Flectobacillus major DSM 103: one gene and its partner. The protein of the gene in region 1 binds, or shares a complex with, the protein of each later gene. Links are inferred from orthologs where the notes say so. Each region holds a gene or a part of one and is shown in the gene's direction. Other genes may lie near its edges.

Region 1 (3,952 bases):
CTTTGAAGAAACCCTTTTATGGCAAGCCGAAGGCGACTTGCATATTGAATCCTATTATAGCCAAGAAGACATTACAGATTTACCTCTCGGTAACATCCAAAAAGCCCAAGTAACACAACTAACCCGAGCTTGGCAAAATCGAGAAACAATTGCATTATCTGACGAAAAAAGCACAAATTTACGCTGTATCAATGCCCTTAATCAGGGGGCAAATAGCCTTATTATCGACTTTGGTAGCCGATTAGTAACAGCTGTTGATTTCAAAATATTACTCAATCATATCAAACTTTCCGATACGCCAATTTATTTCAAAGTACAATCGCAAGGCCATGAAGTGATCGATACTTTAGAAAAACTCATCCCTTATCTTATGAAAGGAGGCGTACAAGATGATTTACTGTCTCACTGGATGCAATCGGGTAAAATAGATGATTTGGCATGGGGTCGTTTGGCCGACTCTATTAGAAAAGTACAAAATCACCCTCAATTTAAGGTGGTGCATCTTTCAAGCGAAGTGTTTCACAACGCTGGAGCCAATATCATACAGGAGGTAGCATTTACATTGGCCAATACTATTGAAGCTATCGACCAACTTACCAATCTGGGCTTGGAATTAAGCCAAATTGTACAAAAGCTAGAATTTTCGTTGGCTGTTGGGACTGATTATTTTGCTGAAATTGCCAAAATACGGGCATTCAAATACCTTTGGAGCAAGGTGTTGTCGGAAGGCTATGGATACGAAAATAGTCCTTTACCGATTTCAATTCAGTGCAAAACATCGGCGTATTTCGATGCGGCTCTTACCCCCAACACCAATATGCTACGAGCTACCACCGAGGCGATGTCGGCAATTATTGGTGGCTGCGATGCCCTAAGTATACATGCTTATAATGCTACTTACGAGCAAGATGATGATTTTGGACAACGAATTGCCCGCAATATTTCAACTATTCTAAAAGAGGAATCATACCTCGACAAAGTGATTGACCCTTCGGCAGGCAGCTATTATCTCGAAAACCTCACTTTTGCTATTGCCGAAAAATCGTTTGCTTTATTACAAGAAATTAGCCAACTTGGTGGTTCTATTAAGGCTTTCGAGCAGGAATGGATACAAAAGCAAATTGCTACTAATCAAGAACGTAGAGCTAGTAATATTCAGCTAGGAAAAGCCATTATGATTGGTGTAAACAAGTTTAGAGCCGACGAAAAACCTTTTATTTATCAACCCAAAACTCAGGTATCGGCTAGCAATTTTGCCTTATTGCCCAACCTTCGCTTGTCCGAAGTGATTGAGCAAGCTTAGTATATTTCTCCATAACAAAACAAAAGAGAATAGCTCCTCAAAAGGTACTATTCATGACTAAAACCAAGTATTCAATTTGTTGATTTTATGAAACCTAATCTTTCAAATATTCGCCTTCAGGAAGGAACTGTTCAGGATATTCAGCCAACTTCAGCAAAATTTTGGAAAGCTCCCGAAGGAATTCCTGTAAAACCGTATTTTACCCAAGTTGATTTGAACGATGCTCAACATCTTGGTTTTGCGGCAGGGCTTCCCCCCTATTTGCGTGGTCCTTATTCGACCATGTATGTACAACAGCCTTGGACCGTTCGCCAATATGCAGGATTCTCGACGGCCGAAGAATCTAATGCTTTTTATCGACGCAACTTAGCAGCAGGTCAAAAAGGGCTTTCGGTAGCCTTCGACTTGGCCACTCACCGAGGCTACGACTCTGACCACCCACGTGTAACTGGCGATGTTGGAAAAGCTGGTGTAGCCATCGATTCGGTTGAAGATATGAAAATACTCTTCGACCAAATTCCCCTCGACCAAATGTCGGTATCTATGACCATGAACGGGGCAGTATTGCCTATCATGGCTTTTTATATTGTAGCAGCCCAAGAACAGGGCGTTGCTGCTGACAAACTATCAGGAACAATTCAAAATGATATTCTAAAAGAATTTATGGTGCGGAATACCTATATCTATCCGCCCATTCCTTCGATGCGTATTATTGCCGATATTTTTGAATATACGGCTCAGAATATGCCAAAATTCAATTCTATTTCTATTTCTGGCTACCACATGCAAGAAGCTGGTGCTACTGCCGACTTAGAATTGGCCTATACCCTTGCCGATGGCCTCGAATACCTTCGTACAGGTATTGCGGCAGGCTTAGATGTCGATAACTTTGCCCCTCGTTTATCGTTTTTCTGGGCTATAGGCATGAACCATTTTATGGAAATTGCCAAAATGCGTGCTGGCAGGTTGCTTTGGGCTAAAATTGTCAAACAATTTAATCCTAAAAATGCTAAATCATTGGCATTGAGAACTCACTGCCAAACTTCGGGATGGTCGCTTACCGAACAAGACCCTTTCAACAACGTAACCCGAACTTGCGTAGAGGCCATGGCAGCGGCTTTGGGGCATACCCAAAGCTTACATACCAATTCGCTAGATGAAGCTATTGCTCTCCCAACCGATTTTTCAGCTAGAATTGCCCGCAATACACAACTGTTTCTTCAAAATGAAACTAATATTACCCGTGTCGTTGACCCTTGGGGTGGTTCATATTATATAGAATACCTTACCAAAGAGTTAGTTAATAAAGCATGGAGTTTGATTGAGGAAGTAGAAAGTTTGGGCGGAATGGCTAAAGCTATTGAAACAGGTTTGCCTAAAATGAGAATCGAAGAGGCTGCAGCTCGTAAACAAGCAAGGATTGATTCGGGAAAAGATATTATTGTTGGGGTTAATAAATATAAACTGAAAGAAGAAACAGCTATTGAGATTTTGGAAGTAGATAACCAAGCGGTTAGGCTTTCACAAATAGAACGATTAGAGCATATAAAAGCCCAACGAAATTCGGAAAAAGTAGCCGCCGCTCTTGAAAAACTCACCAATGCAGCCCAACAACAAAATGACAACTTACTAGCCTTGGCCGTTGATGCAGCCCGCGAACGTGCTACTTTAGGTGAGATTTCGATGGCCTTAGAGAAAGTATATGGCCGTCATAAGGCTATTATTCGTTCAATTTCAGGAGTATATTCAGCAGAAGTGACAGACGACGAAAACTTTAGAATTGCCAAAGAAATGGCAGATGCGTTTGCGAAACAGGAAGGTCGCAGACCTCGTATTATGGTGGCCAAAATGGGACAAGATGGCCATGACCGTGGGGCAAAAGTAATTGCAACCAGTTTTGCCGACTTGGGCTTTGATGTAGATATTACGCCTCTTTTCCAAACGCCCGAAGAAGTAGCCAAACAAGCTGCCGAAAACGATGTACATATCGTAGGAGCATCAAGCTTGGCAGCAGGTCATAAAACCTTAATTCCAGAACTAATTGCCGAACTCAAAAAATTAGGTAGAGACGACATTATGGTAGTAGCGGGTGGGGTAATTCCTGCTCAAGATTATGACTATCTATACAATGCAGGTGTAAAAGGTGTTTTTGGACCGGGTACAATTATTTCGATTGCAGCACAAAAAATCTTGAAAGAACTAATGGAGTAGTAAACATGAGTCATCCTGAATTTTGGGATAATTTACAATAGAGACCTCTTAATTGTATTTATTGAGATTCAAGAGGTGGACTATCGTGCTATTAACCAAATAGGGCGGTCGAAAAACTAATTTTGACCGCCCTATTTGATCTAAAATTCGAGATAACTTATGTTTTTATTAACCGACTTTCTTAGCTTTATAACCTTGTTGGAGTAACCAGTTCAATACTTTTTCTCTAAAATCGCCTTGTAGAATAGCTTCTCCATCTTTCACAGAGCCACCACAACCACATAGGTTTTTGAGTTTCTTGCCAAGTGCTTCCAAGTCGTCGTCACTTCCTACAAAACCCGTAATAAGCGTTACCTGTTTTCCTGCTCTAGCTTTTTTATCTAACAAAACCTTCAAATTTTGCTGATTTGCAGGCAAAGTAGCTACAGCTTCTTTTTC
Region 2 (3,873 bases), 4.6 Mb from region 1 along the record:
AGGAAGCAGACCCCACAATCGAGCTAATTTTGGTATTACCTCAAGCTCATCAAGCCTATTGGAAATCGCTTTGTCAAACTCATGAATCTGTTGCTAGCCAAGTACCACACTGTTTGGTTTCGGGCGGGGCTTCCCGTTTTCAATCTTGCAAAAACGGCCTAGATACTATTACCGACGAAAGCAGCCTTGTAGCTATTCACGATGGCGTAAGGCCATTTGTAAGCTCATCGGTTATCAACAATAGCTATATTACTGCAGCCCAAAATGGTACAGCCGTAGTAAGTGTACCTTCCAAAGACTCGGTTCGTGTAAACGGATTGGCTGTTGACCGCTCCACTGTCAGGCTTATTCAAACGCCTCAGACGTTCCAAGTAGGACTTCTCAAAAAAGCCTTCCAAACAGAAGAATTACCCACTTTTACCGACGACGCAAGCGTGGCCGAAGCAGCAGGTTTTGAGATTCACTTGATAGAAGGAACTTATGAAAATATTAAAATAACCACTCCTGAAGATTTACTCTTGGCTCATATTTTACTCAAGAAAAAAACCTCTTGAGGATCATATTGGCTTTACCATACGATTCAACTGGCGCGTTAGTTTTGCATAAATAAAAGTCTAATAATCATACTATTAATCATTTTTACACTACGAAAAGGAAGTATCATCAAATGTATATATCAGATTTGGCATTTCGGTAGCTAGCTAAAATAGTTGTATTGTTCTTAAAATACGATTTACAAGCATTTTGCCTACATCTAAAATACCGCTACACATAAATAATGAATTGATACTATGCTCGCATTGACTAAGTCGCTTACTTATAACAAAAACAAAACCATGAAAAGAAGACTTACTAAAGAAGAATACATCGCGGGTGTTTTGAACGGTAACCGTGTTATATTGAGTAGGGCTATAACCTTGATTGAAAGCCAATTAGATGAAGACAAACAATTAGCTCGTGAGGTATTAGAGGCTGTTTTGCCACATACAGGCAACTCAGTCAGAATTGGAATTACAGGAGTGCCAGGTGTTGGTAAAAGTACCTTTATCGAATCTTTTGGCAAGTTTTTGACCAATCAAGGCAAAAAAATTGCTGTATTGGCTGTTGACCCTAGTAGCCAAATATCGAAAGGTAGTATTCTTGGCGACAAAACCCGTATGGAAGAGCTTTCACGCGAGCCACGGGCCTATATTCGGCCTTCGCCAGCAGGTATTTCGCTGGGAGGAGTTACCCACAAAACCCGTGAAACTATGCTATTGTGCGAAGCCGCAGGCTTTGAGGTTATTATTATAGAAACTGTGGGCGTAGGACAATCCGAAACCTTTGTGCATGGTATGGTAGATTTCTTTTTGTTGCTAATGTTGGCAGGGGCAGGCGACGAACTACAGGGTATCAAAAAAGGAATTATGGAAATGGCCGATTTGATTGCTATTACTAAAACCGATTCGGGCAATGAATTACAAGCCCGACAGGCCAAAATAGCCTACGAAAATGCTTTACATCTTTTCCCAACCAATAGCAGTGGCTGGTATCCACAAGTGCTTACTTGTTCGGCTTTACAAAACAAAGGAATTGATGATATATGGCAGAGTATTGTTCGGCATCGTGAACTTTTGCAAAATAATGGACATTTTATTAGTAATCGTCAACAGCAAAATTTGGCTTGGATGCACGATTTTATCAAGCAAACATTGGAAGAAAGATTCTACCAAAACACACAAGTAGCAAACCAATTACCCCTAATAGAACAAGACGTAGTAGCTGGGCAAAAACTCCCGATTAAGGCTGCTTTAGAATTACTAGCCGTTTTTGAAAAATAATACATCAGCAAAGCCCGAATATATATTAAAAAGCTATTTAAACTTTACTACTGGTCTTATTAGCTAGCCATTCGTTGGCTCTACAAATATCATTGATGATTATATCAAGTTTTGTTTTTTATTTAGTAACTATTTTTGCATGGCAAACCCAATAATATGACTCAACAAAAATCAATTTATACCCTTCAATTCTGGCTTTTATGTTTAAGTAATTTCTTATTCTCGGCAAGTTTTCAAATGATGATTCCTGAACTACCCGACTACTTGGCTAGTATGGGAGGCAAAGAATATATCGGATATATTATTGCATTGTTTACCCTAACAGCAGGTTTTTCAAGACCATTTTCTGGAAAACTCACCGACTCTATCGGTCGTGTACCTATTATGGCATTTGGCTCTATTGTCTGTTTTGTGTGTGGGGGTATCTATCCGTTTGTTCATACAGTGGCAGGTTTTTTGTTTCTTCGTTTTATTCATGGGCTTTCGACTGGTACAAAACCCACAGCTACGGCAGCTTATGTGGCCGATATTATTCCTGAAGATAGGCGTGGCGAAGCTCAGGGTATGTTAGGTATTTTTACGGCAACGGGGATGTCGCTTGGCCCTACAATTGGAGGATATTTGGCTGACATTTTTTCTATCAATACGATGTTTTACACATCATCGGCATTTGCCTTATTATCTATTTTGATTTTGGCCAATATGGAGGAAACGCTTCCTAAAACCCAAAAACAAAAATTCTCACTTTCACTTTTCAAAATTGGCTGGGTCGATGTTTTTGAGCCACGTGTCATGCCTACATTTTTGGTTATGCTATTGGTATCGTTTTCGTCGGGGGTATTGCTAACACTTATTCCTGACCAAACCAAATTATTGGGAATGAGCAACAAAGGTATATTTTTTACTATTTATACCATTGCATCGCTTATGGTACGGATGTTTTTTGCCAAAAGCTCAGACAAATATGGCCGTATTCCTGTTTTGATTATTTCTTCTATCTTATTAATTGTATCAATGATTATGTTGGGATTTGCCCAATCGTTATATACCTTTATTCTAGCTTCTATTTTATTTGGGTTTTCGTGGGGTTTCAATACACCAACACTTACAGCTTGGACAGTCGACCTTTCCGACGAACGATTCAGAGGACGAGCCATGGCAACCATGTATATTGCCCTAGAAGCAGGAATTGGTATTGGGGCGGTTTTTGCTGGAAAAATATATCAAGGCAATGCCCATAACCTTCCTATTCCTTATTTCTTATCTGCATTTTTGGCATTGGTCAGCTTGGTATATTTATGGACATTACGAAAAAAGCCAAACACCGCTAATAGCTGAAAATAGAGTTATTGGCAAAAATAGGTTTCAAAGAGGTAATTCTCCATTTATAGTGATTTTATTAAATATAGTTTATCCAATTATTTCGTACCTTTCAATGATTGATAACAATGGTATTTGAACAATATTTAGAACAAAAAAACATCAATGCTGAAATCTTTTTATGGGACAATCCTCAGCATTTTGCTGAATTGAAAAAGATATTCAACGAGCTACACCCCGACAGCTTTACAGCCCAAAAGAAGTTTTTAATCAACCAGTTACGAAAAAAATATCAGCTCAAGCAATATGCCTAAACCCACTACTTGAGCCTGGGCTTAGGCACTCAAAAAAATCATTTGAGTAAACCGTTTACTAAAGATTATTGTGGTCTATTGACTATTCAAATTATTTATTGCAATTTGAGGCTTTGTAATTAGCTTATTACCCCACAAAGCGTAAAAGTATTTATAGAAACAATCAACATAGCCCCAATTTAAACTTTAGAAAAATGGCGTACAAAATTTCAGACATCGAAGGAATTGGTCCAGTTTATACAGAAAAACTAGGAACAGTAGATATCAAAACTGTTGAAGAGTTATTGGAAGTAGGTGCATCAAAAAAAGGCCGTAAAGAATTAGCAGAAAAAACAGGCATCGACGAAAGTCGTATTCTTCGTTGGGTAAATATGGCTGATTTGTTCAGAATTAAAGGTGTTGCCGAAGAACTTTCAGAT

The links. The genes of interacting proteins can lie anywhere in the genome.
Region 2: the proteins of scpA (region 1) and meaB are in contact, whole or in part, in a crystal structure (PDB 8DPB), measured with the Methylorubrum extorquens proteins. The link is inferred for Flectobacillus major DSM 103 from one-to-one orthologs. Residues at the interface, in SOR27001.1 of Methylorubrum extorquens: Glu577, Glu578, Asn579, Asp580, Gly581, Arg582, Arg583, Arg585, His596, Ala604, Ser605, Ala608, Asp609, Gly611, Phe612, Asp613, Val614, Asp615, Ile616, Gly617, Pro618, Leu619, Glu625, Arg628, Gln629, Val631, Glu632, Asn633, Asp634, Glu661; in SOR26638.1 of Methylorubrum extorquens: Arg20, Ala21, Ala24, Arg25, Thr28, Ser32, Arg33, Arg34, His37, Thr98, Gly99, Gly100, Ser101, Ile102, Leu103, Lys106, Thr107, Ala110, Ala113, Ile114, Asp115, Arg116, Ala118, Phe119, Ile120, Arg121, Pro122, Pro124.

The regions. Positions count from the first base shown.
Region 1 is NZ_KE386491.1:5,427,869-5,431,820, reverse strand. Bases 1,041-3,952 are described here. They hold scpA (methylmalonyl-CoA mutase), read left to right. Parts: upstream 1,041-1,390; coding sequence 1,391-3,514; downstream 3,515-3,952. Other genes in these bases: FLEMA_RS75685 (translation initiation factor), read right to left, coding at 3,683-3,952; FLEMA_RS0165855 (methylmalonyl-CoA mutase family protein), read left to right, coding at 1,041-1,303. Outside these bases: more of FLEMA_RS0165855, read left to right, coding at 1-1,040. UniProt on the Escherichia coli protein: Catalyzes the interconversion of succinyl-CoA and methylmalonyl-CoA. Could be part of a pathway that converts succinate to propionate.
Region 2 is NZ_KE386491.1:808,557-812,429, reverse strand. Bases 1-2,828 are described here. They hold meaB (methylmalonyl Co-A mutase-associated GTPase MeaB), read left to right. Parts: upstream 1-836; coding sequence 837-1,820; downstream 1,821-2,828. Other genes in these bases: FLEMA_RS0105250 (MFS transporter), read left to right, coding at 1,977-2,828; FLEMA_RS0105260 (2-C-methyl-D-erythritol 4-phosphate cytidylyltransferase), read left to right, coding at 1-554. In the rest of the region: more of FLEMA_RS0105250, read left to right, coding at 2,829-3,158; FLEMA_RS0105245 (hypothetical protein), read left to right, coding at 3,269-3,454; FLEMA_RS0105240 (DUF4332 domain-containing protein), read left to right, coding at 3,649-3,873. UniProt on the Escherichia coli protein: Binds and hydrolyzes GTP. Likely functions as a G-protein chaperone that assists AdoCbl cofactor delivery to the methylmalonyl-CoA mutase (MCM) ScpA and reactivation of the enzyme during catalysis.